DNA from 3 places in the Zobellella sp. An-6 genome. Region 1 is predicted to be linked to each of the others. Evidence: predicted binding sites of a transcription regulator. Region 1 holds the regulator's gene; each other region holds the start of a gene.
The links. The regulator sigma-54, encoded in region 1, starts transcription at its own class of promoters, with help from an activator protein. The targets are predictions, from matches to a motif close to TGGCACNGTTTTNGCTT.

Region 1 (10,631 bases):
TGAACAGGGCGATCCAGGTCACCACCAGGGCGAACACCAGACTCTTGACGAAACCTTGCATGATGTCTTCCTGCCAGTCTACCGCGGCCTGCATGGCCGACCAGAACCCGCCTTCGTCCACCCCCAGCCAGTCGACCCCCACCAGCTTGGCCCCCCAGATGCCGACGATGCTGAATATGAAAGCCAGCAGCGGCATGCTGATGAAGCCGGCCCAGAAACGCGGCGCCACCACCCGTCGCAGGGGATCTATGCCCATCATCTCCAGGCTGGAGAGCTGCTCGGTGGCCTTCATCAACCCCAGCTCCGCGGTCAGGGCCGAACCGGCCCGGCCGGCAAACAGCAGGGCGGTCACCACGGGGCCCAGCTCCCGCAGCAACGACAGGGAGACCAGGGGCCCCAGGCTGCCTTCGGCGCCGAAGTCCACCAGCACGTTGTAGCCCTGCAGGGCCAGCACCATGCCGATGAAAAGGCCGGACACCAGTATGATGGCCACCGACTGCACGCCCACCACCTGCAACTGCTGCACCAGCAACGGAAAATGCTTCTTCGGCTGGGGGCGTCCCACCAGGGCGTGCAGCAGCATGACACCGGCGCGGCCGACCGCGGTCACTCCGCTGACGCCTTGGCGCCCCAGCCGCCCTATCAGTTCGATCAACATAGTTTCAACGACTCCCTGAATGCCGGGGCCGGATAGTGAAAAGGAACGGGCCCGTCGGCCTGGCCTTGCAGGAACTGGATCACCCGGGGATCCTGGTGTTGCTGCAACTCGGCCGGCGTCCCCGCCGCGACCACCTGTCTATTGGCGATGATGTAGGCGTAATCGGCGATGCTCATCACCTCGTCCACATCGTGAGTCACGATGATGGAGGTCAGCCCCTGGGCCCGGTTCAGCTCAGAAATCAGCTTTACCAGTACGCCCATGCTGATCGGATCCTGGCCGGCGAAGGGCTCGTCATACATGATCAAGTCCGGATCCAGGGCGATGGCCCTGGCCAGGGCGGCCCGCCGGGCCATGCCGCCGGACAGTTCGGCCGGATACAGTGCCGCCGCGCCCCGCAGCCCCACCGCCTCCAGCTTCATCAGCACCAGGGTGCGGATGATGGCTTCGGGCAGGCCGCTGTGCTCGCGCAGCGGAAAGGCCACGTTGTCGAATACCGACAGGCCGGTGAACAGGGCGCCGCTCTGAAACAGCATGCCCATACGCCGACGCACCCGATACAGTCGGGCGCGGCTCAGGGCAGGGACCGAGGCCCCGTCGAACAAGACGTCGCCGCTGTCGGGCTTGAGCTGACCGCCGATCAGGCGCAGCAAGGTGGTCTTCCCTATGCCACTCGGCCCCATGATGGCGGTGATCCTGCCCTTGGGGATCTGCAGGCTGATCCTGTCGTACAGGGTACGTTCCCCGTGGCTGAAACAAAGATCCCGTATCTCGACAAGGCTCTGGTTCAAACTGATCCCCCGCAAAAAAGAAAGAATTGTATGGGTTCCCCGGCGGATGGGCAACCGAGCCGGTGCTTTTTCCTGGGCCGCTGCGCCACCCCCTGTCCCGGCTGGGGACCGTATCCCAGGGTGCCAGATACCTCGCCGCGCCAGTCGCTTATCGGCACAAGCTTTTCTATAATGGCGCCGCCTAAGGTGTGGAGAGAGCTATGTCAGCCGAATTTGATTACCGTAAAACCGCCCAGCGTGTGCTGGATATTGAAAAGGCGGCCATCGACGGCCTTTATCAATATCTTGACCAAGACTTCGACGAAGCCTGCCGGCTGATGTTTTTATGCCGGGGTAAGATCATCGTCACCGGCATGGGCAAGTCGGGACACATCGCCAACAAGATTGCCGCCACCCTGGCCAGTACCGGTACCCCGGCGTTTTTTGTCCACCCCGGCGAGGCCAGCCACGGCGACCTGGGCATGATAGGCCAGGCCGACGTGGTGCTGGCCCTGTCCAACTCCGGCGAGAGTGAAGAGATCCTCGCCCTGCTGCCGGTGCTCAAGCGCCGTGGGCTCAAGCTGATCTGCCTGACCGGCAACCCCGGCTCCACCATGGCCAGGGAAGCCGATGTGCACCTGTGCACCCGAGTCGAGCAGGAAGCCTGCCCCCTCGGCCTGGCGCCCACCGCCAGCACTACCGCCACCCTGGTGATGGGAGACGCCCTGGCCGTGGCGTTGCTGGAAGCCCGGGGCTTCACCGCCGACGACTTCGCCCTGAGCCATCCCGGGGGAGCACTGGGCAAGCGCTTGCTATTACGGATCGGCGATCTGATGCACAAGGGCGACCGGGTGCCCAGGGTCGGCCCTCACACCCTGATCATCGAGGCCTTGCTGGAAATCGGCCGTACCGGACTCGGCTTTACCGCCGTGGTCGACGAGCGGGAGCGGCTGATCGGCATCTATACCGACGGTGACCTGCGCCGCACCCTGGATCACAAGATTGATGTCCACCACACCACCATAGAGCAGGTCATGACCCGCCACTGTACCACCGTCAAGCCCCAACTGCTGGCGGCCGAGGCGGTCAAACTGATGGAGGAGAAGAAAATCAGCGGCCTGCTGGTGGTGGACGAAGAAAACCGGCCGGTGGGTGCCTTCAACATGCATGACCTGTTACGGGCGGGAGTGATCTGATGGAACAACAGACTCTTTATGGCCCCGTTTCCACTACCCTGTGGCAGCGGTTGGCCGATATCCGCCTGCTGATCTGCGACGTGGACGGGGTGCTGTCGGACGGCATGATCTACCTGGGCAACCAGGGCGAGGAATACAAGAGCTTCTGCACCAAGGACGGCTTCGGCATCAAGGCGCTGCTCAACGCCGGTATCCAGGTGGCAGTGATCACCGGGCGGGACTCGCGTATCGTCAGCGAGCGCATGGCCTCCCTGGGGGTCCGTCACGTCTATCAGGGGCAGGGAGACAAGAGCCACAGCTACAAGGCTTTGCTGGACACGCTCAAGCTCAAGCCCGTGCAGGTGGCCTATGTCGGTGATGATGTGGTCGACTTGGCCGTCATGCGCGACTGTGGCCTGGGGGTCGCGGTGCTGGACGCCCATCCCCTGGTGCTGCAACAAGCCGACTATGTCACCCGTATTCGCGGTGGTCATGGCGCCGTGCGTGAAGTCTGCGACCTGATCCTGGCGTCGAGGGGCGAGCTGGCCAATGCCAAGGGCATGAGCCTATGAGTCGCCAGACCTGGCTGTTCGGCGGCCTCTTCCTCGCTGCGCTCGTCGCCTGGCAATGGTTCAGGCCCGCCGGCCCGGACCCGCTCAGTGAGCAGGACTACCAGCCGGACTTCATTGCCCGCGGCTTGGCCAGCATCCAGTACAACCAGCTCGGCCTGCCCTATCGGGGACTGGAGGCGGAGTATGCGGAATACTACGATCCGCTGTCCATGACCCTGATGGAAAAACCTGTTATCTTGCTCTATTCGCCCGATGGCCAGCCCCAGTGGCGATTGCGGGGAGACGAAGGCATCATCAATACCGGCGACAACGCGGTGATGGTCGGCAATGTGGTCGGCCGGGGCCTGCTTCCGGACGCCCTGGTGGAAACCCTGACCACCGAATACCTGGAACTGGATTTTATCAACAACCAGCTGCGCTCCAACCGGGACGTGCAGTTGAGCAGCCCGCACTACCAGGCCCAGGGCCAGGGCCTGCTGGGCACCCTTGATCAACAGACGGTGGAACTACTGCATGAAACCCGGGCAACTTACTTCAATCCTTAGCGTGGGCGGCCTGCTGGCCCTGGGCCTGGGCCTGGCCGAGGCCAGGGAATCGGACTTCCGCCAGCCGGTCACCATCGACGCCGGACGCCAGCTGGTGGAACTGGCCGACAACAAGGTGACCTTCAGCGATCAGGTGGTGGTCAAGCAGGGCACCATAGACGTACGTGCCGACCGGCTGGTGGTGATCCGCACCGAGCAGGGTCTGCAGTCCATGACCGCCCACGGTTCCCCGGCCACCTATAACCAGATCCTGGACAACGGCCGGCCGGTTCAGGCCGAAGCGCGGGAGATCCACTACGACATGCGCGCCCGCACCATTACCCTGCTGCAGGATGCCAAACTGCAGCAGAACGACAACATCGTCACCGGCTATCGCATCCGCTACCACATCGATAGGGAGCAGATGGAGGCGGAAAGCCAGGGCGGCCAGGACCGGGTCACCACCATCTTCCTGCCCGAGCAACTGCAGAACCTCGACAACCAGGAACAGGACCAGGATTGAGCATGGCGACACTCAAAGCACGCGGCCTGCAGAAAAGCTACAAGGGACGCCAGGTAGTGGCCGACGTCAGCCTGACCGTCAACACCGGCCAGATCGTCGGCCTGCTCGGCCCCAATGGCGCCGGCAAGACCACCTCCTTCTACATGATAGTGGGCCTGGTGCAGCGAGATGCGGGCAGTATCACCATCGATGACCAGGACATCAGCCTCAATCCCATGCACCTGCGGGCGCGGGCCGGTATCGGCTATCTGCCCCAGGAAGCCTCCATCTTCCGCCGTCTGAGCGTGGCCGACAACCTGATGGCGGTGCTGGAAACCCGCAAGGATCTGGACGCCATTGGCCGCGACGAGAAAATGGAGCTATTACTGGAAGAGTTTAATATTACTCATATCCGCGACAGCCTGGGGATGAGCCTGTCCGGTGGTGAACGGCGTCGAGTGGAAATCGCGCGGGCCCTGGCGGCCGATCCTCGCTTCATCCTGCTGGATGAGCCCTTCGCCGGGGTGGACCCGATTTCGGTCATCGACATCAAGAAGATTATTCTGCACCTGCGCGATCGCGGCCTCGGCGTGTTGATTACCGATCACAATGTGCGGGAAACCCTGGATGTGTGTGAACGGGCTTATATCGTCAGCCATGGTCATCGCATCGCCGCCGGCACCCCGGCCGAGATCCTCGCCGACGAGCAGGTCAAGAAAGTCTATCTTGGTGAACAATTCAGCCTCTGAGCAGGCTCCGTATCATGACAGTGCGGTCGATATAGAAGGACTTTTTTAAAAGATGAAGCCAACTCTTCAGTTACGTTTGGGCCAGCAGCTGACCATGACACCCCAGTTGCAACAGGCGATCCGTCTGCTGCAACTCTCCAGCCTGGAGCTGCAGCAGGAGATCCAGCAAGCCCTGGAGAGCAACCCGTTACTGGAGCAGGAAGAGCCGGAAACCATCGACGTGGCCGAGCCCCGCCACGAAGAGCAGATGGCCGCCGATACCGCCATGGAGCAGAGCCAGCTGTCCGACGAGCTGCCCATGGACACCAACTGGGAAGAGCTCTATACCGCTTCTTCCGGCGCCGGCGGCGGCCTGCCCGAAGGCGCCGAGGACACCGTCTACCAGGGTGAGACCACCGAAACCCTGCAGGATTACCTGCTGTGGCAGATGCGTCTCACCCCCTTCAGCGACACCGATCAGGCCATCGCCCTGGCCATCATCGATGCCATCGACGAGGCCGGCTACCTCACCATAGACGTGCCCGACATCCTCGAAGCGGTGACCGGCGACGAACTGGACATCGAGGCGGACGAGGTGGAGGCGGTGCTCAAGCGCATCCAGCACTTCGACCCCATAGGGGTGGCGGCCCGCAGTGTACAGGAATGCCTGCGCATCCAGCTTGAGCAGTTCCCCCCCGATACTCCCTGGCTGCAGCAAGCCCGGGAGGTGATCAACCAGCACATGGATCTGCTCGGCAACCGTGACTACCGCACCCTACAGCGCAAGGCCAAGCTGAAGGAGGAAGAGCTCAAGGAAGTGCTGGCGCTGATCCAGCAGCTCGAACCCAGACCCGGTCATACCGTCATCCAGAGCAGCTCCGAATACGTGATCCCCGACGTGGTAGTGACCAAACGCAACGGCGCCTGGGTGGCGGAGCTGAACCCGGAGGCCATGCCGAAAGTGAAGCTGAACCAGACCTATGCCGCCATGGCCCGGCAACCGCGCAACAACGAGGATGGCCAGTTTATCCGCAACCATCTGCAGGATGCCAAATGGTTCCTCAAGAGCCTGGAAAGCCGAAATGAGACCCTGCTCAAGGTTGCCAATTGTATTGTCGAGCAACAACAGGCATTCTTTGAGTATGGCGAGGAAGCGATGAAGCCCATGGTGCTGAACCATGTGGCCGAGGCGGTGGAAATGCACGAGTCCACCATCTCGCGGGTAACCACCCAGAAGTTCCTGCACACCCCTCGGGGGGTGTTCGAGTTGAAGTACTTCTTCTCCAGCCATGTGGGAACCGACGACGGTGGCGAATGCTCCTCGACGGCGATTCGCGCCCTGATCAAGAAACTGGTCGGGGCGGAAAACCCGGCCAAGCCGCTGAGCGACAGCAAGATCGCCCAGTTGCTGGCCGAACAGGGGATACAGGTGGCCAGGCGAACCATCGCCAAGTACCGGGAGTCACTGGCCATCCCCCCTTCCAATCAGCGTAAACGCCTGGTTTAAAGGCAGACCAAGAAGGAAGACGTTATGCAAATAAACCTGACTGGACACCATGTGGAAATCACGGACTCACTGCGTGACTATGTGAACAGCAAATTTTCCAAGCTGGAGCGTCACTTCGACCACATTACCAATGCGCACGTCATCCTCAACGTGGAAAAACTGCAACAGATCGCCGAAGCCAAGCTGAACGTCAGTGGCGGCGAAGTCTTCGCCAACTCCCAGCACGAAGACATGTACGCGGCCATCGACGGCTTGATCGACAAGCTGGATCGCCAGATCATCAAACACAAAGAGAAACTCAAGCAAAAATAACCATGGAAGTCGCCGACATACTGAGCAGGGACTGCACTCGCAGTGCGGTTCCCTGCACAAGCAAGAAACGAGCTCTGGAAATCATCAGTGAGCTGGCCGCCCAACACCTGAACATCAGCAGCCAGCAGCTGTTCGATTGCCTGCTGGCCCGGGAAAAAATGGGCAGCACCGGCATCGGCAATGGTATCGCCATTCCCCATGGCCGTATCAGCGATGACAACAAGGCGACCGCCGTACTACTCACCTTTGCCGAGCCGGTGGAGTTCGATGCCATCGACAACCAGCCGGTCGGCCTGGTTTTTGCCCTGCTTGTTCCCGAGCAGGAGTGCAAACAGCACCTCAAGACGCTGTCATTGATTGCCGAAAAGCTCAGCAACAAGCAGGTGTGCAAACAGCTGCGCCAGGCCGGCAGCGATGACGAACTCTATCAGATCATGATCTCCGCCTGAGGATAGCGCCATGCAGCTGGTGATCGTCAGTGGTCGTTCCGGTTCGGGTAAAACCGTGGCCCTGCGAGTACTCGAGGATTTGGGCTATTACTGCGTCGATAACCTCCCCGTCGAGCTATTGCCGGAGCTGGTACAGATGCGCCGGCACAAGCCGGGCGAAGTGGCGGTCAGCATCGACGTGCGCAACCTGCCCGACAGCCCCGACAAGCTGGAAGCCTGCCTGGCCGAAGTCAGCGCCATGGAAGGAGTCAGCCTGTCCAGCATCTTTATCGATGCCGACAACGCCGCCCTGATCCGTCGCTTTGGCGATACCCGCCGGCTGCATCCCCTGTCCCGCCACAGCCTGACCCTGGACGAGGCGATCCGGGAAGAGACTCACCTGCTGGCCCCCCTGTCTTCCGCGGCGGATCTGCGCATCGATACCTCCAGCCTCAGCATCCATGATCTGAGCGAGATCATCCGCGAACGCATCCTCGGCAAGAAGGAGCGGGAACTGAACTGGGTGTTCGAGTCGTTCGGCTACAAGTATGGGGTGTCCAAGGACGCCGACTTCGTGTTCGATGCCCGCTTCCTGCCCAATCCCCACTGGATTGCGGAGCTGCGCCCCTTCACCGGGCTCGACGAGCCGGTGGCCAACTATCTGGCCGGGCAGCCCGAGGTGATGAAATACCTGTGGCAGATAGAAAACTTGCTGACCACCTGGATGCCGCATCTGGAGCGCAACAATCGCAGCTATGTCACCGTGGCCATCGGCTGTACCGGCGGCCAGCACAGATCGGTATTTATCGCCGAGCAACTCGCCCGGGTATTCAGGCAGATGGGGAAGAATGTGCAACTTCGTCACAGAACACTGGAAAAACGCAATGCCGAGAATTGAACGGGATCTGGAAATCGTTAACAAACTGGGACTGCATGCCCGGGCCGCCATCCAGCTGGTCCAATTAACGCAACAATTCGATGCTATCGTCACCGTCTGTAACCAGGACAAGCAGGCCCCGGCCAGCAGCGTGATGGGACTCCTGATGCTGGAAACCGCCCAGGGCCACGCCATCCGGGTGGTGGCCGAAGGACCGGACGCGGAGGCGGCGATGGAGGCCGTGGCCCGGCTGGTGGCCGACCGTTTCAACGAATCAGAATAAGACACTCTCTCCGTCCCTCGACCCGGAGCCCGGATGACCGAGCCACTAGACCAACCCAGGACGCCAGATCAGCTGGATAGCATCACTCAGGCCCTGAACAGCGGCATGTTCGTGCATGTGAGGCGCATGTTGCAGCAGATGCGCCCGGGTGATGTGGCCTGGCTACTCGAATCCTCCCCCTCGCCCAGCCGCAAGGTGTTGTGGCAGCTGGTCGATCCCGACGACTACGGCGAGATCCTGGAGGAGCTGTCGGAAGAGGTACGTGAAGGCATCATCCGGCTGATGGATCCGGACAAGCTGGCCATCGCCCTGGAGGACATGGAGTCGGACGATCTGGCCTATGTGCTGCGGGATCTGCCCGAACAGCTGTTCAACCAGGTACTGGACCGGATGGACGAGCAGGACAGGCAGCGGGCCGAACAGGCCCTGTCCTATCCGGAAGACACCGCCGGCTCCCTGATGAACACCGAGTTCATCACCCTGCGGCCTGACGTGACCATAGACGTGGTGCTGCGCTACCTGCGCCGCCACAGCGAGCTGCCCGAAGGCACCGATACCCTCTATGTGGTAGATCAGCACAACCGCCTGCTGGGGGACATGTCCCTGGCCAGCCTGGTGGTGCAGGCGCCCACCGCCACGGTGGCGGAAGTAATGGATACCTCGGTGGAAGCCATTCCGCTGACCATGTCCGACACCGAGGTGGCCAACCTGTTCGAACGCCATGACTGGCTGTCGGCGCCGGTGGTGGACGAGGAACGCCGCCTGTTGGGCCGGATCACCATCGACGACGTGGTGGACATCATCCGGGAGGAAGGGGAACACTCCATGATGGGCATGGCCAAGATGGCCGACGACGAAGATACCTTCGCGCCGGTGCTGACCAGCGCCCGCCGCCGCTCCGTCTGGCTCACCGTCAACCTCTGCACGGCCCTGGCCGCCGCCAGCGTGTCCAATATGTTCGAAGAGACCCTGGCCCAGTTGGCCACCCTGGCGATACTGATGACCATAGTGCCGTCGATGGGCGGCATCGCCGGCAACCAGACCCTGGCGCTGGTGATCCGCGGCATGGCGGTGGGCCATATCGGCGACAGCAATGCCCGCTGGCTGCTGGCCAAGGAGGCCATGGTGGGCCTGATCAACGGTATGCTGTGGGCGCTGATGATCGCCCTGGTGGTCAGCCTGTGGAAAGGCAGCTGGCAGATCGGCCTGGTGATAGCGGCGGCCATGTTCATCAACCTGTCGGTGGCGGGCATGGCCGGCGCCATGATCCCGCTGGCGATGCGCAAGCTCAACATAGATCCGGCTCTGGCCGGCTCCATGGCCCTGACCACCATCACCGATATCGTCGGCCTGCTGTCCTTTCTGGGACTGTCGACACTGATCCTGCTGAACTGAAGCCGGAAGCCGGAAGCCGGAAGCCGGAAGCCTTAAGACTGCCACCTCGGCCATGGACGACAAAGGGCCGCATAGGCGGCCCTTTCTTATCGCTTCCAGCTTCACGCTTCCGGCTTTCTTTATTGCCCTGCGATCTTCATCTGCTCGATCAGTACGGAGCCGGTCTGCAGGCTGGAGCGGGTTTCCACGTCGGTGCCGATGGCCTGGATGCCGGCGAACATCTCCTTCAGGTTACCGGCGATGGTGATCTCCTCCACCGGGTAGGCGATTTCGCCGTTTTCCACCCAGAAGCCGGCGGCGCCACGGGAATAGTCGCCGGTGACGATGTTGACCCCCTGGCCCATCATCTCGGTCACCAGCAGGCCGGAGCCCATCAGCTTCAGCAGTTGCTCCAGACTCTGGCCGCTGCTCGACACCCGCCAGTTGTGGATACCACCGGCGTGGCCGGTGAGCGGCAATCCCAGCTTGCGTGCCGAGTAGCTGGTCAGCAGGTAGCTCCTGAGCTCGCCCCCTTCGATGATATGACGGTCGTGAGTACGCACCCCTTCGTTGTCGAAGGGGGCGCTGGCCAGGCCTTTGTCCAGATGCGGCTGCTCATGAATGTCGAGCCAGTCCGGGAAAATGCGGTTGCCGAGGGCATCGAGCAGAAAGGAAGACTTGCGGTAGAGGTTGCCGCCGCTGATCCCCATTACCAGATGTCCGAACAGGCCCGAAGCCACATCCGGATGGAATAGCACCGGCGCCCGGGTGGTGCCGATCTTGCGCCCGCCCAGGCGTCCCAGGGTGCGGCTGATCGCCTCGTCCGCCACCCGCTCCGGGGTCCAGAGATCCTCGAAGCTGCGTGCCGAGGTGTAACCGTACTCCCGCTGCATGTCACCGTCCTGCTCGCCGATCAGCACA
Region 2 (10,631 bases), 260 kb from region 1:
GGACCTCATCACCGGCTGGGGCCTGGCCGAGTCGGTGCGCCACTACTACGGCCTCTACGGCGGGCAACTCGCCGGCAAGCGGGTCATGGTACAGGGCTTCGGCAACGTGGGGGCGGCGGCGGCCTACTACCTGGCCCAGGAAGGGGCCCGCATCGTCGGCATCATGGATGCCGGCGGTGGCGTGGTGGCGCCCGAGGGGCTGTCCTTCGAGCAGGTGACGGCGCTTTACCTGGGCCGCCAGGACAACCGGCTGGCGGGCCCCGGGGTGGTCGGTTTCGAGCAGGCCCAGGCCGCCTTCTGGCAGCTCGGGGCCGAGGTGTTCCTGCCCTGCGCCGCCTCCCGCCTGGTCAGTGCCGAGCACCTGGCGGCCCTGGCGGACAACGGCGTGGAGCTCATCGCCTGCGGCGCCAACGTGCCCTTCAGGGATCAGGAGATCTTCTACGGCCCCGTCTACCAGCAGGCGGACGAGCGGCTCAGTGTGATCCCGGATTTCATCGGCAACTGCGGCATGGCCCGGGCCTTCGCCTTCCTGATGGAGACCGAGCAGGAGATCTCCGACGAGGCCATCTTCCGGGACGTGTCCGAGCGCATCCGCCATGCCCTGCAGCGGGTGCACAACCACCGCAGCCGCACCACCGGCATCGCCGCCAGCGCCCTGGAGCTGACCCTGAAGGAGCTGATGGGGGAGTAGTCATTCAGGCTGCTGAGCAAGCTTTTTCTTTCTCTGTTGTCACTCCCGCGAAGGCGGGAGTCCAGTGCAATATGTCATGGATCTCCGCCTTCGCGGAGATGACGATAGTTAAACTGCATCGATAAAGAGGAACATCCGGCGAAAAACAGAGGGTATACTTTGTCAACAAGCTTCCCGCTTCCCGCTTCCCGCTTCCAGCTTCCAGCTTACAACCCGTACCGCTCGATCTTTTTCAGCAGGCCCTGGCGCGACAGCCCCAGGGCCTGGGCGGCATGGGTGCGGTTGTTGTCGTGGCGGGCCAGGGCCTCGGTGATCAGCGCTATCTCCAGGGCCCGCACCTGGGCCTCCAGGCTGTCGCCGGCGGCGGCCGGGGCCGGGCCGGGTTTGGCGTCCGGGTAGAGCAGGGCGATGTCCTCCAGGCGGATGACGCCGCCCCGGGCGATGGCGGCCACGCTGTCCAGCGCGCTTTTCAGCTCGCGCACATTGCCCGGCCAACTGCGGTGGATAAACCAGTTGAAGGCCTCGGTGTCCGGCCGCAGCGGCGGCTGGCCCCGGGCCTGCAGTTCGAGGAAGTGGCCGACCAGCAGCGGGATGTCCTCCGGGCGCTCGTCCAGGGGCCGGGTCTCTATGGTCACCCCCTTGATGCGGTAGTAGAGATCCTCGCGGAACTCGCCCCGGCTCACCTTGTCCGGCAGGCTCGCATTGGTGGCGGAGACCACCCGCACGTCGATGGTTTCCAGGCTGCGCCCGCCCACCGGGTAGAAACTGCCTTCCTGCAGCACCCGCAGCAGCTTGACCTGCATCGCCAGCGGCATTTCGCCGATTTCGTCGAGGAAGAGGGTGCCGCCGTCGGCCAGCTTGAGCAGGCCGTCCCGGGCCTTGTCGGCGCCGGTGAAGGCGCCCCTGGTGTGGCCGAACAGCTCGCTTTCGAGCAGCTCGGCGGGAATGGCGCCGCAGTGCACCGAAATGAAGGGCCCCTGGGCGCGCTGGCTGAGATCGTGGATGGCGCGGGAGATCACCTCCTTGCCGGTGCCCGAGGGGCCGGTCACCAGCACCCGCACATCGGTGGGAGCGATGCGTTGCACCAGGGCGCGGATATTCTCCATGGAAGGGGAGGCGCCGATCAGGCTGGCGAGCGGCGGTTTGCGGCTCTGCCTCAGGCTGTTCAGCTCGCGCACCAGTTGATGCTTGGTGAGGGCCCGGCGCACCACCACCGCCAGCATGTCCGGATCGATGGGCTTGGCCAGAAAGTCCCAGGCGCCCTGACTCAGGGCTTCCAGTGCCAGCTCCCGTTCGCCGTGGCCGGTGAGGATGATCACCGGCCGGTCGATAAACTGGGGCAGGGCCGCCAGGGTATGGCGGGGATCGAAACGGGGCGGCAGCGACAGATCGAGCAGGATGAGATCGGCGTCGAACTGCTGCAGTTTACCGCGTAGTTCGTTGAGATCGGCGCCGGTTTCCAACTGGTAACCCTCGGCCTCCAGCCACTGGGCGCAGAGGGTGCGGAAGGCGGGTTCGTCGTCGACCAGCAGGATGCGCGGGGTCATGAGCGCTTCTCCTCGGGAAAATACAGTTCGAAGGTCACCGGCCAGCCCAGATCCTGGCGGTGGCGGATCTGGCCGCCGTGGGCGTCCATGATGCGCTGGACGATGGCCAGCCCCAGGCCGCTGCCGCCGCTGCGCTTGCCGACGAAGGGGCGGAACAGCCGCTCGCCGAGCTCGGGATCGATCAGGGGACCGTTATTGTGCACCCGTACCAGGCCGGGCCCGTCCCCCGCCTCGACGAGGATGTGCCCGCCGGGCCGGTTACGCACGAAGGCCAGGGCGTTGTCCACCAGGTTGACCACCACCTGCTGCAAGCGGTAAGGGTCGGCCCACAGCCGGTAGTCGGCGGGAAGCCGGTGCTCGAAGGTGGTGCCCTGCCAGTCGAACTGGGGCCTGAGGCTGTCGAGCAGGGCGGCGAGGGGAATGGCCTGGCACTGCACCTGGATTCGGCCGGAATAGGCCAGCATGTCCGAGATCAGCCGATCGGCGCGTTTCAGCTGGGCCTGGATCATCTCCTTGCGGCTGGCGTCCAGGCCGGCGGTGGCCATGGAAATGATGTTGAGCGGGTTGCGCAGCTCATGGGCCATGGCCGCCGACAGGCCGCCCAGCTCCACCAGGTGTTGCTCCGACAGCCGCCGGCGCTCGGCTTCCGCCAGCTGCAGGGAGCGCTCCAGCAGGCCGCAGCGGGTGGCCAGCAGGGAGGCGAACACCTCCGCCGCCAGGCGCAGGCCCGGGGTCACGTCCTCGAAGCCCTGCAGCCGCGCCTGCCAGCCCTGGGGCTGGTGCCGGCAGTGGATACAGGGATCGGCGGGCAAGGCGTCGGCCTGCTCGCCTTCCGGCGCAAGATGAATGACCACCGGCTGGCCCATCTGGCGCGAAATCAGCCCCGCCGCCGCCGTGGTGAGTCCGTGCCAGCTGCTGGCTTCGCCCAGGCGACGTTGCCAGGTGGCGAGCAACTGCTCGTCGAGCCGGCTGCCCGGGTAGATCAGCCGCTCCACCAGTTTGCTCACCGGCTGGTACAGGGCCAGGGCCAGCATCAGCAGCAGCATGGAATAGAGCCACAGTTGCCACTTGGGCACGTTGGCCAGGGCCTGCATGCCGAACTGGCCGGCCATGGCGCTGAGCAGGGCGATCAGCCCCATCACCAGCGCCGTCATCAGGGTCCACAGCAGGGCCCGGTTGGCCCAGGCATTGACTTCCAGCATCTGGTAGCGCACCACGCCGTAGACCAGCAGCACCACGTAGCTGGGCAGCAGCAGCATGGGCCAGGGATACCAGTAGAGGCCGAGGGAGGGAAAGATAAAGCTGGTGGCCAGCAGTAGGCCCCAGGCGCCGGCGGCGAACATGGCGGCGATGGAGCGGCGGCGGTTGCCGCTGTGGATGCGCAGTCCCCACAGCAACAGGGCATGGGCCAGCACCCCGATGACGATGGTGTAGGCGATGTTGAACCAGCCGATGTCCAGGAACACGAAGTAGTGGGCGAAGGGGCCGAAGGCGATGACGCCGCCGCCTTCCAGCCAGAGGCTGGCCAGCATCACCGCCAGGGCGGCCAGGTAGAGCAGGCTCCGGCCGCGGGCCAGGCGATCGAGCCAGGGGCGGCGGCCCGCGCCCTGGTTGACGAAGCCGACGGCGAAGTCGAGGAAGAAGGTGGGCATCAGCGGGTTGGCCAGGATCAGGGCGATGCCGAGCCGCTCCCAGCCGTGGAACACCGCCACGTGGCCGGCGCACCAGAGCGCCATCATCACGCCGAAGCCCGCCAGCGCCTTCATGCTGCGCCGGCGGCGGGCGCGCCAGTACAGCCAGGCGGACACCAGCAGGGCACAGCCGCTGGTGAGGATCATCATCACTTCGAAGGCGACATCCGGCGACATCGGCGGGCTCCCGGGTGTAAAAAAGGTTTACAGTTTACCGGCGAAAGACTGTAAACCTTGTTGTCGGTTTGGGCAAGTTTTTGCCGGTTTTTTGATCCAGCACAAGGCAGCTCAAGGTGTTGGGCGTGCTGGCACGGTTTCTGCTTTATGGGAATATCAACCCAGCGAGTGAGCAACAATAATGAACATGACCGCCTTACTGATTGAATTCTCCGCTATTTTTATTGTCCTGCTGTTAGCGACCCTGCCGGCCGCCATCAACCGCTATCGCCGTTAAGGAGGACTCATGGAGCTCGATGCCGCCCTGCTGTCGCGGATTCAGTTCGCGTTTACCGTCAGTTTCCACATCATCTTCCCGGCCATCACCATCGGCCTGGCCACCGCCATCGCCATCTGGGAAGGACTCTGGCTGAAGACCCGCAACCCGTTGTATTTCCAGCTGGCCAAGTTCTGGATCAAGCCCTTCGCCATCACCTTCGGCATGGGGGTGGTCAGCGGCATAGTGCTGTCCTACGAGTTCGGCACCAACTTCTCCCGCTTCTCGGAGCTCACCGGCCCGGTGCTGGGTCCGCTGATGGCCTACGAGGTACTGACCGCCTTCTTCCTGGAGGCGGGTTTTCTCGGGGTCATGCTGTTCGGCTGGCAGCGGGTGAGCGAGAAGCTGCACTTTTTCGCCACCTGCGTGGTGGCGGTGGGCACCTGGATTTCCGCCTTCTGGATCATCGTGGCCAACTCCTGGATGCAGACCCCAAGCGGCTACGAGATAGTGGACGGCCGCTTCGAGGTGGCCAGCTGGCTGGAGGTGGTGTTCAACCCCTCCATGCCCTACCGGCTGGTGCACATGCTGCTGGCGGCCATGCTCAGCGCCACCTTCGTGATCGGCGGCGTCAGCGCCTGGTACCTGCGCAACAACCGGGAGCCGGCCTTCGCCCGCAAGGGCCTGTCGATGGCGTTGTGGGCGGCACTGATCCTGGCGCCGGTGCAGGCGCTGGTGGGCGATTTCCACGGCCTCAATGTCAAGGAGCACCAGCCCGTCAAGCTGGCGGCGATGGAGGGCATCTGGCCCGAGCGGGAGGCCGGCGCACCGCTGCTGCTGTTCGCGGTACCGGACATGGAAAACGAGACCAACCGCTTCGAAATCGCCATTCCCAAGCTGGCGTCACTGATCCTCACCCACGAGTGGGACGGCGAGCTGCAGGGGCTCAAGTCGGTGCCCGCCGATGAACGACCCAACGTGCCACTGGTGTTCTATTCGTTCCGGCTGATGGTGGGCCTGGGCGTGCTGATGATAGGTATAGCCCTGTGGGGCCTCTGGCTGCGCCGGGGCGGACGGCTCTATCAACACCGGCCCTTCCTCGCCCTGATGAACCTGATGATCCCCTCGGGGGTGCTGGCCACCCTGGCCGGCTGGTACGTGGTGGAGATCGGCCGCCAGCCCTGGCTGGTGCAGGGGCTGGTACGCACCATGGAGGTGGTGTCGCCGCTGCCGGCGGAGCGGGTGCTGTTCTCGCTCACCCTGTTCGTGGCGACCTACGGCCTGCTGTTCTGCGTTTATCTGTATTTCATGGCCAAGCTGGTGCGCAAGGGGCCGCCGGACATGGCGCACCTGGAGCAGCACCTGATCGGCATCGACGCCCCCGGCTACGCCCTGGCCTGGGTGAAGCAACTGAAACACGACAAGGCGGAGGCATAAGATGGATCTGGCATTGTTCTACTACCTGCTGCTGGGCTTTGCGGTACTGATGTACGTGGTGCTCGACGGCTTCGATCTCGGCCTCGGCATCCTCTATCCCTGGTTTCGGAGCGTGGCGGAGCGGGATCACATGATGCGCTCCATCTCCCACGTGTGGGACGGCAACGAAACCTGGCTGGTGTTCGGCGGCGTGGTGCTGTTCGCCGCCTTTCCCGCCGCCTACGCGGGCATACTGGCGACCCTGTACACGCCCATCATCATCATGCTGATCGGGCTCATCTTCCGCGGCGTGGCCTTCGAGTACCGGTTCAAGTCGCACCGCTCCAAGCCCTGGTGGGATCTGTCCTTCTTCCTCGGCTCCACCGTCGCCACCTTCTGCCAGGGCGCCATCCTCGGCGCCGTGGTGCAGGGGGTGGAGGCCGGCCCCGGCGAACTGGGCGCGCTGGAGTGGCTGTCGCCGTTCAGCATCTTCACCGGCTTCGCGCTGATGGTGGCCTATGCCCTGCTGGCCTGCTGCTACCTGGTGATGAAGAGCCGGGATGACATCATGGCCCGCGCCGCCCACCTCGGCCGCCAACTGGTGCTGGCGATCATGGCGATACTGGTGGTGGTGAGCCTGTGGACGGTGCTGGCCAATACCGAGGTGCGCACACGCTGGTTCGACGGCCTCAACTTCCTGTTGCTGCTGCCCCTGCCGTTGCTGAGCGCCCTGTTCGGCTGGCTGCTGTACCGGGATCTGGACGGCCAGCCCCACGAGACCCGGCCCTTCTGGCTGGCGGTGGGGCTGTTCCTCCTGGGCTTTATCGGCCTGGTGGTGGGGCTCTTCCCCTATCTTATCCCGCACCAGCTGACCCTGTGGGACGCCCGGGCGCCGGATTCCAGCCTGCTGTTCCTGCTGCCGGGCATCTTTATCTTCCTGCCGCTGATCTGCGCCTACACCCTCTGGGGCTACCGCATCTTCTCCGGCAAGGTCGAGGATTTCGAGGAGGGTTACTGATGGGCGGCAAGAGCGGCTGGCTGTGGTTCGCCGGCCTTTACCTGGGCGGGGTGCTCACCCTGACCCTGCTCGGCCTGGTGATCAAGCTGGCGCTGGGGATCTGAATGACAAGGCTTCTGCGGAAGCCTTGTTCTTTTTTATCGGCGTCGGCGGTTTCCGTACCGGCGTTAAAGTCCCGGGCCGGGCTGCCGACAACCCCTTGTCGAGGCCCGCCCATCCGCCGGCGGCCGAGGACGATAACGAGCCCCCACAGCCAACGGACAACCATGATCGAGCAGCCCCTTCCCGATGTTTCCGCCCTCTTCCCCCAGCATGATTCCTGCCTTCGGGCCTCGGCGGGTTTCACCTCCCTCGCCGAGCTGGCGGCCCAGCTGCTGGACGTGTCGCAGGTGGTGATCTGTCCGCCGGTGGGGGAGCCTCCCTGGGGATGGAGCGGCGCCCCGCCGTGCGCCGAGGCCCTGTCACTCTGTGCGTTGCTCGCGGCCGAAGGGCGGTGGCTGGCGCTGGCGGATGCCCGCGAGGAGGCTTGCCTGGCCGGCCACCCCCTGGTTTGCGGCGAGCCGGGGATCCGCTTCGTGGCCGCCGTGCCCCTGAGCCTTGAGCCGGGGCGGTTCCTCGGCAGCCTCTGCGTGTTCGACTCGGCGTCCAGAAGGCTGGATGAGGCCGGTCGTCGCCGGCTCCAGTTGCTCGGCCAGCAGGCGGAGCAACTGCTGCTGCTGGCCGAGCAGCGCCGGCTCAGCGATGATCGGCTGGCCCGCTACCAGGCCATCACCCAGGGAGCCGCCGCCGGCATAGTGCGCATCGATGGCCGCGGCCTCATCCAGGAGATCAACGACTATGCCCTGGCCCTGCTCGGTTACCGGCGGGACGAATTGCTGGGCCGCAATGTCAGCTGCATGATGCCGGCCCGCTGGGCCCGCCACCACGACGGTTATATCCGCGACTATCTCCGCGGCGGCGATGCCAGGGTGATCGGCACGGGGCGCAAGGTGGCGGCCCGGCACAAGGCCGGGCACCAGGTGCCGGTGCACCTGGCGGTGAGCGAAGTGGCGGACACCGGAGGGGCGGGGCGGCGGGAGTTTATCGGCATTCTTACCGATCTGACCGAGATCCATCAGGCGGAGCAGCGCGAGCGCCAGGCCCGGGCCCAGGCCGAACGGGCCAGCCGGGCCAAGACCGAGTTTCTTTCTTCCATGAGCCATGAACTGCGCACCCCGCTCAACGCCATCATGGGCTTTGCCCAGCTGCTGCAGAGCAATACGCGCATGCCGCTCGGCGAGCGGCAGCGGCGGCAGGTAGAGCAGATCTACAAGAGCGGCGGCCATCTGCTCACGCTGATCGACGAAGTACTGGATCTGGCCAGCATAGAGACGGGGCGGCTGCGGATGTCGCTCGAGGCCGTCCATCCCGGCGAGGCGGTGCACGAGGCCTGCGCCATACTGGCGCCGCTGGCCCAGCAGCAGGGCATCAGCAGCCTCGACGTGGCGCCGGAGCTGGACTCGGCCGGGCCGGTGCGGGCCGATTACACCCGGCTCAAGCAGGTGCTGATCAACCTGGTCTCCAACGCCATCAAGTACAACCGGCCGCGCGGGCGGGTGTGGGTCGGATGCCGCCCCGAGCCGGATGCCCTGTGCATCCTGGTGCGCGACTCCGGCTTCGGCATAGCGCCGCACCATCTGGATCAGCTGTTCCAGCCTTTTAACCGGCTGGGTGCCGAGCAGGGGGCCATCGAGGGTACCGGTGTGGGCCTGGCGCTGACCAAGAGCATAGTGGAACAGATGGGAGGAAACATCGGCCTCGACAACAGCCCGGGCGACGGTTGTGAGTTCTGGTTCCGCCTGCCCTGGGCGACGCCGCCGACGGGCCCGGCCACCGCCGGGCGGATGCGCACCCTGCTCTATGTGGCGGCGTCTCCGGCGGGGCAGCAGCGGATGCAGGAGCAGCTGGGGGAGCTGGACGGCACGCAGCTGCTGTGCCTGCCCTCGGCCGAACTGGCCTTCGAGCTGGCCTGCTCCTCGCCTCCGGATCTGATCCTGATGGATCTCGGGCTGCCCGGCATGGGCAGCCTGGCGGCGGCCCGCCTGTTCGGCCGGCATCCGCTCACCAGCGCCATTCCGCTGGTGGCCCTGTCGGACGGGACCTCGCAGGAAGAGGCCGAGCAGGCCGTGAGGGCGGGGTTCAGCGACTGTCTGGTCCCGCCCCTCGAGGCCCGGCAGTGGCCGGTGCTGCTGGCGCGGCTGATGGAGTCGCAACGCTGATGCCGGAGACGAGCCCGACCTATCACGACGCCGACATCCTGGTGCTGGATGACAACCCGGTCAATGTGGAGCTGCTGGTCAGCCTGCTCGAGGACCATGGTTATCATCGGGTGCGTGGTGAAACCGACTCGCGCCGGCTGGAGACATTGCTCCATGCCCGCCTGCCCGATCTGCTGCTGCTCGATATCCGCATGCCCCACCTGGACGGCTACCGGGTGCTGGAGCTGCTGAAGGCGCGCTGGCCGGCCCAGGCGCCACCGGTGATAGTGCTGAGTGCCCAGAGCGATGCCGATACCCGGCTGCGGGCGTTGCACCTCGGGGCCCGGGACTTTCTTACCAAGCCCTTCGACCAGTTCGAGGTGCTGCAGCGCATCCACAACGTGCTGGAGGTTCACTTTCTGCTGCGCCAGCGCAGCAGCCGGGCCGCGCTGCTGGAAGAGCTGGTGGACCAGCGCACCGCCCAGCTGCATCGGCTGTCCCTGACCGATCCGGTCACCGAGCGGCCCAACCGCCGGGCGCTGCTGGAGCGGCTGCAGCAGCAGGTGGCACAGGCCGGGCAGGGCACTCTGTACTTTATCGCCCTGGAAGGGATGGACGATATCGCCCGGCTGCACGGCTACGGCGTGGCCGAAGCCCTGAGCCGGGCGGTGGGAGAGCGGCTGCAGCAGTATCTCGGCCGGAGCGGCGCCGTGTTCGGGGTCTGGAGCAGCAACGAGTGGCTGGTGCTGGAGTTCGGTGTCCCCGGCGGCTTTGCCGGCCGGGCCGCCGCCCTGGTGGAGCTGATCACCCGGGGCTTCGAGGTGGAGCAACTGCTGCTGCACCTGGGCGGACGGGTAGGGGTGAGCCATACCGGTTTCGAGTACGGCTCGGCGGAGCGCCTGGTCCGGCTGGCCTCGATGGCGCTGCCGGCGGAAAACAACGGCTGGCAGTGCTACCGGCCGGAACTGGAGCAGCAACTGCTGACCCTGAACCGTTACCGCCAGGCCCTGCGGGCCGCCGCCGACCACCGGGAGCTGTTCCTGGTGTACCAGCCCAAGGTGGAGCTGCGCGGCGGCCGGATCGTGGGAGCCGAAGCCCTGCTGCGCTGGATCAATCCCGAACTCGGCTTTATCTCGCCGGCGGATTTCATTCCCATCGCCGAGGCCAGCGGCGAGATACTGCGCCTGGGCGACTGGGTGATCGACGCCGCCATCCGCCAGCTCGAACGATGGCTGGCGCAGGAGCTGGTGGCGCCGGACTTCCGCTTGGCGGTGAACGTGGCCACCCTGCAGCTGATGCAGCCGGGCTTTGCCGATCGGCTGATCACCCGGTTACGGCAGAGCCGCCTGCCGCGCGGGGCGCTCGAGGTGGAGGTGACCGAGTCGGGACTGATGCGGAACGTGGAGCTGGCCCTGACCCAGTTGCGCCAGTTGGCCGCCCAGGGCATCAGCATCGCCATCGACGACTTCGGCACCGGTTATTCCTCCCTGGCCTACCTCAAGTCGATGCCGGTGTCGGTGTTGAAGATAGATCAGGCCTTCGTCAACCAGATGGACACCGACAGCCAGGACCGGCGCCTGGCGGAGACCGTGATCCAC
Region 3 (10,631 bases), 3.6 Mb from region 1:
CACCGGGGTGATCACCGGCATCACCGAAACCGCCACCGGCATCGGCGGGCCGCCCCTGGCCCTGGTGTACCAGCATATGCCGGTGGCGACCCTGCGCGCCTCGGTGGCCCTGTGTTTTTTGATCGGCGAGCTGGTCTCGCTGCTGGTGCTGGCGCTCGACGGCCGGCTGCAGGCCGAACTGCTGCTGCCGGTGGGCTGGATGTTGCCGGCGCTGGCGGTGGGGCTGATCCTGAGTCAGCTGGTGCACCGCACCATCAACGCCCGTTTCCTGCGCCAGTTCGTGCTGGTGTTCGCCCTGGTATCGGGCGTCCTGGTGCTGTGGCAGTAAGATAAAGTCGTCTTTTCACTGGTATGAGCCGGCCAAAGGGCCAACTCCGCCGACACGCTTCAAGTACATCCCTGTATCGCTCGGCACATGCCGTCCATGGCATGTGACGGTCGGTGGAGCTGTTCCCTTTGTCCGTCTGTTTTGGTATGGGTGTTGCTTATTTAGGTAAGCTCACAGTTTTGTCAGTAGTCTGAAAGGCCTTGCCCGACGGGCAAGGCCGTTGCGGTCCGAAGCGTCGGCTAACTGGGCCTTTACTCTGCGGTTGTCACTCCCGATCGGCGCTGGCGGTGAGCAGGGCGGCCCTTTCCGCGGGGCTGATAAAGGCCATCTGCAGGGCGTTTTCCTGGCACTGGCGGGTCTGGGCGGCACTGAGGCCGGCGCGGGCCGCGGCATCGGTGTATTCGTGGCGCAGCTCTATACCTTCCACCGCCGGATCGTCGGTGTTGAGGCAGGCGAGCACGCCCTTTGCCAGGAAGCGGTGGATGGGATGGGCGGCGATATCCGCCACCGTGCTGGTCTGCAGGTTGGAGGTGAGGCAGGATTCGATGCCGATGCGGTGTTCGGCCAGGTAGTCGAGCAGGCGTTCGTCCTCCACCGCCTTGACGCCGTGGCCGATGCGCTCGGCGCCCAGCTCGCGGATGGCCTGCCAGATGCTGTCGCTGCCGGCCGCCTCGCCGGCATGCACCGTGATGCGCAGGCCGGCGTCCCGCACCCGTTTGAAGTGGTCGTTGAACAGTTCGCCGGGAAAGCCCAGCTCGTCACCGGCCAGATCCATCGCCACCAGCTTGTCCTTATGGGCCAGGCAGGCGGCCAGCTCCCGCTCGCAGGCGGCCTGGCCGAAGGTGCGGCTCATGATGCCGATCAGTTTCACCGGAATGCCGAAGTCGCGCTGGCCGGCGGCCACCCCGTCGATCACCGCTTCCACCACCCCCTGGGGATCCAGGTTGTGGCTCATGGCCATGTAGCCGGGGCTGAAGCGCAGCTCGGCGTAATCGATGCCGGCGGTCTGCAGATCCTCGACGTTCTCGTAGGCGACCCGGCGGCAGGCGTCGTAGCTGCCCAGCACCTTGACGCCCCAGTCCAGCTTGGCGAGGAAGGACACCAGATCCGGGGCGTTGTCCAGCACCTGCACATGGGGGCGCAGCCCTTCCAGAGTGGTGGCGGGCAGCACCATGTTGAAGGCCTGGCCCAGATCGAGAATGGTGGCGGGCCTGATGTTGCCGTCCAGGTGGCGGTGCAGGTCGAGCAGGGGCAGGCTGGGATCTATCATGGCGTCTTCCTTATCTGGTCAGTGACCCTTGCCGGGACCGCCGGGGCGGCCATCGGCAAGGGTCAACGGGGATTAACTGAATGCTAATCCTCTACCAGGCTGTCGTCACCATGCAACTCTTTTAACTTCCGGGTCAAGGTATTGCGGCCCCAGCCCAGCAGTCGGGCCGCCTCCTGCTTGTGGCCCTGGGTGTGGGCGAGGGCGCAGTCGAGCAGGATGCGCTCGAACTCGGGCTGGGCGTCGGCCAGCAGATCCTGCTTGCCCTTGGCCAGGGACTGCCGGGCCCAGTCCTGCAAGGCCTGGCGCCAGTCCTGGCTGCCGGCGTCCCTTTCCTTCTCCCGCTCCTTCTGCATCAGCTCCGGCGGCAGGTCGGCGATCAGCACCTCCTGGCCCGAGGCCATCACCGTCAGCCAGCGGCAGACGTTTTCCAGCTGGCGCACGTTGCCCGGCCAGGACAGGGACTGCAGGTAGACCTGGGTGTCCGGGTGCAGGCTCTTGGCCTCCACCGCCAGCTCCTTGGCGGCCCGGCCCAGGAAATGGCGGGCCAGCTTGGGGATGTCTTCACGGCGATCCTTCAGCGCCGGCATATGGATGCGGATCACGTTGAGCCGGTGGAACAGGTCTTCGCGGAAGTCGCCGTCTTCTACCTTCTTCTCCAGATCCTGGTGGGTGGCGGCGATGATGCGCACGTCCACCTTGATCGGCTGGTGGCCGCCCACCCGGTAGAACTGGCCGTCGGCCAGCACCCTGAGCAGCCGGGTCTGGATATCCAGCGGCATGTCGCCGATCTCGTCGAGGAAGAGGGTGCCGCCGTCGGCCTGCTCGAAGCGGCCCTGGCGCACGCTGTTGGCGCCGGTGAAGGCGCCCTTCTCGTGACCGAACAGTTCCGATTCGATCAGATCCTTGGGGATGGCGGCCATGTTCAGCGCGATAAAGGGATTCTGGGCCCGCGGACTGTGCTTGTGCAGGGCGTGGGCCACCAGCTCCTTGCCGGTGCCGCTCTGGCCGTTGATCAGCACCGAGATGGAGGAGCGGGCCAGGCGGCCGATGGCGCGGAACACCTCCTGCATCGCCTGGGCCTCGCCGATGATCTCGGGGGTGCTGAGGCTGTCCACCAGCGGGGCCTTGTCCTTGCTCCTGCTCTCCTTGAGGTGGGCCACGGCCCGCTGTACCAGGGCCACGGCGTCGTCGATGTCGAACGGCTTGGGCAGGTACTCGAAGGCACCGTGCTGGTAGGCGCTGACCGCGCTGTCCAGATCGGAGTGGGCGGTCATGATGATGATCGGCAGCTGCGGGGCTTGTTTGTGGATGGCGTTGAGCAGGGTCAGGCCGTCCATGCCGCCCATGCGGATGTCGGACACCACCACACTCGGCTTGCCCTGAGGCAGGGCCGCCAGCACGCTTTCTCCGTCGGCAAAACTCTGGCAGCGGAAACCCGCCTGGCCCAGCGCCCGCTCCAAAACCCAGCGGATAGAGCTGTCGTCATCGACTATCCATACCAGTTCAGCCATAAAGGTCTCCTATCGTCGTAACGGCAGATAGATAATAAATTCGGTGTGTCCGGGGCGGCTGTGGCTCTCGATCCGCCCCTTGTGTTGGTGGATCAGATCCTGGGCGATGGACAGCCCCAGGCCGGTGCCGCCCTCCTTGCCCGTGACCATGGGGTAGAACAGGGTGTCGCGCAGCTGCTCGGGGATGCCGGGGCCGTCGTCGATGATGCGGATCTCGGCCGCCAGCCGGTAACGGCGCCCCTGCAGCATCACCTGGAAGGCGGTGCGGGTCCGGATCTGGATATGACCCCTGTCGCCCAGGGCCTCGGCGGCGTTGCGCACTATGTTGAGGAAGGCCTGCTGCAACTGCTCCGGATCCATCTCGAAGTCGGGAATGCTGGGGTCGTAGTCGCGGCTGAGCTTGATGTCCTGGGGGATTTCCATCGCCACCAGCTGGCGTACCTGCTCCAGCACCGAGTGCAGGTTGGTGATCTGGCGCAGACCGGGGCGCTGCGGACCCAGCAGCCGGTCCACCAGGTTGCGCAGCCGGTCCGCCTGGGCGATGATCAGCTGGGTGAACTCCTTGAGCTCCTCCTGAGCCAGCTCCCGTTCCAGCAGTTGGGCCGCGCCGCGCAGTCCGCCGAGGGGGTTCTTGATCTCGTGGGCCAGGCCGCGCACCAGCTCCCGGGCCGCCTGTTGCTGGGCCCGCTGCTGCAGCTCCTGGCTGATCTTCTTCTGCTGATCGATAAGGCGCAGCTCGATCAGCGCCATGGTCTTGCCTTCGAGGCTGAAGGGGCTGACGCTGACATCGACCCAGCGCGGGGCGCCGTCGATCACCAGCTGCACCTCGCTGTCGGTAAAACCCTGCTCGCTCTCGATGCAGCGCTTGATGCGGCGGGTATCGAGGGAAATGTCCTCCACCACCTGATCGAGCTGCGCCTCCTGCAGCCGGCGCTTGCTCAGGGTGAGCAGCTGCTCGGCGGCGGTATTGGCGAAGTGCACCAGCAGGTTGCCGTCGACCACCAGCACGGCGGTCAGCAGGTTGTCGATGATCGTCTTGGTGCTCATCTGGGATTCCAACACCCTCTTGCCCTCGCTTCGGTGAGTTGCACCATGATAGTGCATAAATTCTATCCTATCCGGCTCGCCTTGCCGCCTGATGGTGCGTGCTGAGCGGCATGCTCCGCGCCGGTGCACCTAGATCAAGCTTACTGCATTAAACACTGCAAGAAGCTTGCCGACTTGAAAAAGTATGGAAAATGCCTTGAGCGATTTAGTTAGCGAGAGCATAATTAGCATGCTAATTAATTATCGAGGTGATTATGAAAACCTTAGGGATGGCGCTGGCCTGCCTGGTGCGGCAATGGCGCTGGGTGAACGACGAACGGCTCAAGCCCCTGGGGCTGACCCAGAGCCGCTGGATCACCCTCTCTTACCTCAAGCTGGAAGACGGCATACTGCAGCACCAGCTGGCGCGGCGGGTGGGGGTGGAGCAGCCCTCCCTGGTGCGCACCCTGGACGGGCTGGAGCAGATGGGGCTGGTGGAGCGCCGGCCCTGCCCCAGCGATCGGCGGGGCAAGCGGGTCTACCTCACCGCCGCGGCCGGCCCCGTGCTGGCGCAGATGGACGAGGTGCTGGACGAAACCCGCCGGCAGGTGCTGGCCGGCCTCAGCGAGCAGGAAATACGGGAGTTCAACCGGATGATTGAGCACCTCACCCAGAATCTGCAAGGGATCGGCAAGGACATTTCCGCAGCAACGACGGGGTAAGCCAGTGACGCCGGAGCAAAGTTTCAGCCGTTGGGTCCGGGTGGCCCTGGGCATTTTTATCCTCGCTTTCGGCTACTTCGTGCTGGCCGACAACTATGCCCCCATGACGCCCCGGGCCCAGGTGCAGCGCTATGTGGTGCCGGTGGCGCCGAGGGTGGCGGGCCAGGTCAGCCGGGTGTGGGTCGAAAACAACCAGCCGGTGGCGGCCGGCGATCTGCTGTTCGAGTTGGACGACAGCGACTACCGGCTGGCGCTGGAGCGGACCGAGCTGGCCCTGGGGCTGGCGGAGACCGAGCGGGAGCGGCAGCGGGCCGCGGTGCGGGCGGCCGGATCCCTGCTCGAGCAGCAACGGCTGCAGGCGCAGGAGCTGGAACGGGAAGCGGCGCGACTGGGACGGTTGCGGCGGGATGGCCATCTGTCGGTCCAGCAGCTGGAGCAGGCCCAGAACCTGGCGGCCCAGGCCCAGAGCGGGTTGGCGTCCGCCGAGGCCCGGCTGCAGGAGGCCCGCCAAGGGGCACGGGCGGCTGAGGTCGGCTTGCGCCAGGCGGAAAACGCCCGGGCCCAGGCGCGGCTGGCGCTTTCCCGCACCCGGGTGAGGGCGGAACTGGCGGGGCGAATCGGCAACCTGCAGCTGAAGGAGGGCATTTTTGCCCAGGCCGGCAGCCCGCTGCTGGCGCTGGTGTCGGAGCAGGCCTGGGTGATCGCGGATCTGCGCGAGAAGAGCCTGCGCCACGTTGCCGCCGGCACCCCGGTAGGCATCGTGTTCGACGCATTGCCCGGCGAGGTGTTCCGCGGCCATGTCGAGAGCATCGACAGCGGGGTGCGGGAGGGCCAGCAGGCGGCCGACGGTCAGCTGGCCCAGCCGGTGAGTTCGGACCGCTGGGTACGGGATGCGCAGCGGTTGCGCATACAGATCGGCCTGGATGCTCCCCTGCCGGCCCTGGCCACCGGCGCCAAGGCCACGGTGCAGCTGTTCCCGGCCAACAACTGGCTGTTCCGTGCCATGGGCCGGATCCAGCTGTGGCTGGCGAGCCAGTTGCGCTATCTCTACTAGAGCACCATATAGTTTAAAACTTAGGCAACACCTTTCCTCTTTGTCGGAGGCTTCGATGGCTTCTGACGAGGTGTAGGTTGTCGGCCAAAGCGCACAGCTCCTCCGGTACGCCGTAAGCCCATCCATGGGGGCTCCGCCGCGCCCTCCCTGGCGCGGAGGGCCGGCGGAGGTGGCCCTGTTGACTCTTCTCTACGTTGCAACAGACAACAAATAGCCAATTGGTCGATTTTTAAACTGAACGGTGCTCTAGGAGGAGCGATGGAACTGAGCGGAGACAGGCTGCGCGGCTGCCTGCGCATCGCCTTCGGCAGCGTCGCCGGCATGCTGGTGGCCAAGGTGATGGGCTGGAACTTCGGGGTCTTCTTCACCGTCTATCCCATGCTGTTGCTGGGCATGGTGCCGGTGCTGAACCGCTTTGTGGTGCTGCAGTTCGTCGGTTCGGCCCTGCTGAGTTCGCTGGAGATCATGCTGTTGCCGGGCCTGCTCGGGCACTGGCCGCCGGCCTATACGGCCGTGGTGTTCTGCCTCTTTTTGGGGCGTTTCCTGCTGATGGCCAGGGGGCCGCTGATGCTGTTCGGCGCCTCGGGCTGCGTCAGCCTGAGCATCATGCTGCACTTCGCCAGCTACCGGCAGTTCGATCTGGCGGACATGGCGGCGAGCAACATCGTGGCCGCGCTGCTGTCGGTGGCGCTGGCCTATGTGGCCTACGCCCTGTTGCCCAACCGGGCGCCGCCCCAGCCCAGGGCGCTGCCCGCCAAGAGCGACAATGTCATCCGCCACCAGGCGTTGCTGGGCGCGACGGTGGCGACCCTGAGCTTTGTGGTGTTCCAGAGCGTCGATCTGGTGGACTCCCTCTCGGCCCAGGTGGCGACGGTGCTGATCCTCTTTCCCATGAGCTTCGCCGGGGCGGTGCAGTCCGGCCGCTTGCGTTGCGCCGGCACCCTGCTCGGTTGCGCCCTGGGCATGCTGTTCCAGCTGCTGCTCTACGACCATTACCACAACCTGTTGCTGCTGGGGCTGGCGTTCTGGATCTGCGCCATGCTGTTCGCCCGGCTGCACGCCCGGGAGCCGATGCCGGGCGTCGGCTTCGCCGGCCTCACTACCATCGGCATCCTGTTCGGCCAGTACGTGACCCCCGAGCACGATCTCATGTTCAGCGCCCTCTACCGCTTTACTTCCATGACGGTGGCCATATTGCTGACCCTGTGCTGCATCTATTTGGTGCACAAGCTGCTGAACCTGTTTCCTTCGACCCGGCACCAGGTTCTGTGAGCCGTAAGCGGAAAGCTTGAAGCTGGAAGTAAAAACAAAAAAGGCCCGGTTTCCCGGGCCCTTTGACTTCCAGCTTATCGCTTCAAGCTTACACGGAGTAGTACAGGTCGAACTCCAGCGGGTGCACGGCCATGTTGAGCATCTCGGTCTCTTTGCGCTTCAGCTTGATGTAGGCATCGATGAACTCGTCGCTGAATACGCCGCCACGGGTCAGGAACTCGCGGTCCTTGTCCAGGCAGTCCAGGGCCTGATCCAGGGAGGTGGCCACGGTCGGGATCTCGGCGGCTTCTTCGGCCGGCAGATCGTACAGGTCCTTGTCCATGGCATCGCCCGGGTGGATCTTGTTCTGGATACCGTCCAGGCCGGCCATCAGCAGGGCGGCGAAGGCCAGGTAGGGGTTGGCGGCCGGATCCGGGAAGCGGGTCTCGATACGACGGGCCTTGGGTGAACCCACCAGCGGGATACGGATGGAAGCGGAGCGGTTGCGGGCGGAGTAGGCCAGCATGACCGGGGCTTCGAAGCCGGGCACCAGACGCTTGTAGGAGTTGGTGGACGGGTTGGTGATGGCATTCAGGGCACGGGCGTGCTTGATGATACCGCCGATGTAGTACAGGGCCAGTTCGGACAGGCCGCCGTACAGGTCGCCGGAGAACAGGTTTTCACCGTTCTTGGCCAGGGACTGGTGCACGTGCATGCCGGAACCGTTGTCGCCGACCAGGGGCTTGGGCATGAAAGTCGCGGTCTTGTTGAAGGCGTGAGCCACGTTGTGAACCACGTACTTGTAGATCTGGATTTCGTCGGCCTTCAGGGTCAGGGTGTTGAACTTGCAGGCGATTTCGTTCTGACCGGCGGTGGCCACCTCGTGGTGGTGCGCTTCGACCACCAGGCCCATCTCTTCCATGATCAGACACATGGCGGAGCGGATGTCCTGGGAGGAGTCAACCGGGGCAACCGGGAAGTAGCCGCCCTTCACGCCCGGACGGTGGGCCTTGTTGCCTTCTTCGTAGTCGCGACCGGAGTTCCACTTGGCTTCCACGTCGTCGATCTTGAAGAAGCTGCCGGACATGTCGGTGCTGAAACGCACGTCGTCAAACAGGAAGAATTCGGGCTCGGGACCGATCAGCACGGTGTCGGCAATGCCGGTGGACACCAGGTATTCCTCGGCGCGGCGGGCGATGGAACGCGGGTCACGGTCGTAGCCCTGCATGGTGGACGGCTCGAGCACGTCGCAGCGGATGTTCAGGGTGGCATCTTCGGTGAAGGGGTCCATCACGGCGGTGGAGGGATCCGGCATCAGCACCATGTCAGACTCGTTGATGGTCTTCCAGCCGCCGATGGAGGAGCCATCGAACATTTTGCCGTCTTCAAAGAAATCTTCGTTGATCTGGTTGACCGGAATGCTCACGTGCTGCTCTTTACCCTTGGTATCGGTAAAGCGCAGATCGATGAATTTGACATCGTGTTCCTTGATCATGGCCAGTACGTTTTCTGCTGACATGGATTTCGACCTCCAAAAATAATCATCCTAGGGTCTGATGAACAAATTCATCAGTTGCCAAAATACAAAGCGAAAACTGTGCCAAAATGCCAAATGCTTGTCACAGTTGTGTTTTATTCTGCCATGGCAGGGCCACCAAAGGTTGTTTTGCACCGTGTTGGTGCGGTAATGGATCTTTTTGGTGCATCCTGTCATTGGTACCCACCATCATGGTGCATCGGTTGCCCCTTGGGAAGCCGCCCCGCAGTAATTTTCAAATCTGCTAGGCAGATCCGGGGCGGCCGAGTAAAATGACCGACCATTTTTTACCCACCCCGGTATTTTTGAGGCAGGAATGTTAGAAAATCTACGTAATATCGCCATCATCGCGCACGTTGACCATGGCAAAACCACCCTGGTGGACAAGCTGCTGCAGCAGTCCGGCACCCTGGAAACCCGTGGTGAAGCCGAAGAGCGGGTCATGGACTCCAACGATCTCGAGCGGGAACGCGGCATTACCATTCTTGCCAAGAATACCGCCATCCGCTGGACGTCGCCCGAGGGCCAGGAATACCGTATCAACATCGTCGACACTCCCGGACACGCCGACTTCGGTGGTGAGGTAGAGCGGGTGATGTCGATGGTGGATTCGGTGCTGCTGCTGGTGGACGCCCAGGAAGGCCCCATGCCGCAAACCCGTTTCGTGACCCAGAAGGCGTTCGCCCAGGGTCTCAAGCCGATCGTGGTGATCAACAAGGTCGACAAGCCCGGCGCCCGCGCCGACTGGGTGATGGATCAGGTGTTCGATCTGTTCGACAACCTGGGTGCCACCGACGACCAGCTCGACTTCCAGGTGGTTTATGCCTCCGGCCTGAACGGCTGGGCCTCGCTCGACGCCGACAGCCCGGCCGAGGACATGACCGCCCTGTTCCAGACCATAGTGGATCAGGTGCCGCCGCCCGACGCGGATCTGGACGGCTCGCTGCAGATGCAGATCTCCCAGCTCGACTACTCCTCCTACGTGGGCGTCATCGGCATCGGCCGCATCAAGCGCGGCACCGTCAAGGTCAACCAGCAGGTGACCGTGGTGGGCGCCGACGGCAAGACCCGCAACGGCAAGGTCGGCCAGGTGATGGGGTATCTGGGCCTCAAGCGTCATGAAGTGACCGAAGGCAATGCCGGCGACATCGTGGCCATCACCGGCCTGGGTGAACTGAAAATCTCCGACACCGTCTGTGCCCAGGGCGCGGTCGAGGCGCTGCCGCCGCTGTCGGTGGACGAGCCCACCGTGACCATGACCTTCCAGGTCAATACCTCGCCCTTTGCCGGCAAGGACGGCAAGTTCGTCACCTCGCGCAACATCCTGGAGCGGCTGCAGCAGGAGCTGGTGCACAACGTGGCGCTGCGGGTGGAAGAAACCGGCGATCCCGACAAGTTCCGGGTATCCGGCCGGGGCGAACTGCACCTGGGGATCCTGATCGAGAACATGCGCCGGGAAGGCTTCGAACTGGCCGTATCCCGTCCCGAGGTGATCCTGAAGGAAGAGAATGGTGTCAAAATGGAGCCTTTCGAAACCCTTACCATCGACGTGGAAGAGAGCAGCCAGGGCTCGGTGATGGAGAAACTGGGCGAGCGCAAGGCCGAGATGACCAACATGGTGCCGGACGGCAAGGGCCGGGTGCGCATCGATTTCATCATTCCGGCGCGCGGCCTGATCGGCTTCCAGACCGAGTTCATGACCCTGACCTCGGGCTCCGGCCTGATGTACCACAGCTTCGATCATTACGGTCCGCACAAGGGCGGCAACATCGGCCAGCGCATCAACGGTGTGCTGATCGCCAACGCCACCGGCAAGGCCCTGGCCTATGCCCTGTTCAACCTGCAGGAACGCGGCCGCCTCTTTATCGAGCATGCCACCGAGGTGTATGAGGGCATGGTGATCGGTATCCACAACCGTTCCAATGACCTGAC

Region 2: a site for sigma-54 is predicted at 4,236-4,252, ahead of ACT7DK_RS16170 (cytochrome ubiquinol oxidase subunit I). Genes of this name have one in related genera too.
Region 3: a site for sigma-54 is predicted at 8,749-8,765, ahead of glnA (glutamate--ammonia ligase). Genes of this name have one in related genera too.

What each region holds. Positions count from the first base shown of each region.
Region 1 covers NZ_CP199259.1:3,720,896-3,731,526, forward strand. Annotated here, with positions in the region: gene mlaE (lipid asymmetry maintenance ABC transporter permease subunit MlaE) at 1-658, opposite strand, end outside; gene mlaF (phospholipid ABC transporter ATP-binding protein MlaF) at 652-1,449, opposite strand; gene ACT7DK_RS17425 (KpsF/GutQ family sugar-phosphate isomerase) at 1,650-2,624, shown strand; gene kdsC (3-deoxy-manno-octulosonate-8-phosphatase KdsC) at 2,621-3,175, shown strand; gene lptC (LPS export ABC transporter periplasmic protein LptC) at 3,172-3,720, shown strand; gene lptA (lipopolysaccharide transport periplasmic protein LptA) at 3,689-4,222, shown strand; gene lptB (LPS export ABC transporter ATP-binding protein) at 4,225-4,950, shown strand; gene ACT7DK_RS17450 (RNA polymerase factor sigma-54) at 5,003-6,436, shown strand; gene hpf (ribosome hibernation promoting factor) at 6,461-6,748, shown strand; gene ptsN (PTS IIA-like nitrogen regulatory protein PtsN) at 6,751-7,197, shown strand; gene rapZ (RNase adapter RapZ) at 7,208-8,074, shown strand; gene ACT7DK_RS17470 (HPr family phosphocarrier protein) at 8,061-8,336, shown strand; gene mgtE (magnesium transporter) at 8,370-9,731, shown strand; gene pmbA (metalloprotease PmbA) at 9,851-10,631, opposite strand, start outside.
Region 2 covers NZ_CP199259.1:3,459,978-3,470,608, reverse strand. Annotated here, with positions in the region: gene ACT7DK_RS16185 (Glu/Leu/Phe/Val dehydrogenase dimerization domain-containing protein) at 1-691, shown strand, start outside; gene ACT7DK_RS16180 (sigma-54-dependent transcriptional regulator) at 898-2,238, opposite strand; gene ACT7DK_RS16175 (ATP-binding protein) at 2,235-4,106, opposite strand; gene ACT7DK_RS16170 (cytochrome ubiquinol oxidase subunit I) at 4,393-5,799, shown strand; gene cydB (cytochrome d ubiquinol oxidase subunit II) at 5,801-6,796, shown strand; gene ACT7DK_RS16160 (ATP-binding protein) at 7,063-9,054, shown strand; gene ACT7DK_RS16155 (putative bifunctional diguanylate cyclase/phosphodiesterase) at 9,054-10,631, shown strand, end outside.
Region 3 covers NZ_CP199259.1:132,974-143,604, forward strand. Annotated here, with positions in the region: gene ACT7DK_RS00600 (sulfite exporter TauE/SafE family protein) at 1-328, shown strand, start outside; gene add (adenosine deaminase) at 594-1,598, opposite strand; gene glnG (nitrogen regulation protein NR(I)) at 1,682-3,109, opposite strand; gene glnL (nitrogen regulation protein NR(II)) at 3,119-4,156, opposite strand; gene slyA (transcriptional regulator SlyA) at 4,411-4,857, shown strand; gene ACT7DK_RS00625 (HlyD family secretion protein) at 4,862-5,911, shown strand; gene ACT7DK_RS00630 (DUF2955 domain-containing protein) at 6,170-7,183, shown strand; gene glnA (glutamate--ammonia ligase) at 7,272-8,681, opposite strand; gene typA (translational GTPase TypA) at 9,016-10,631, shown strand, end outside.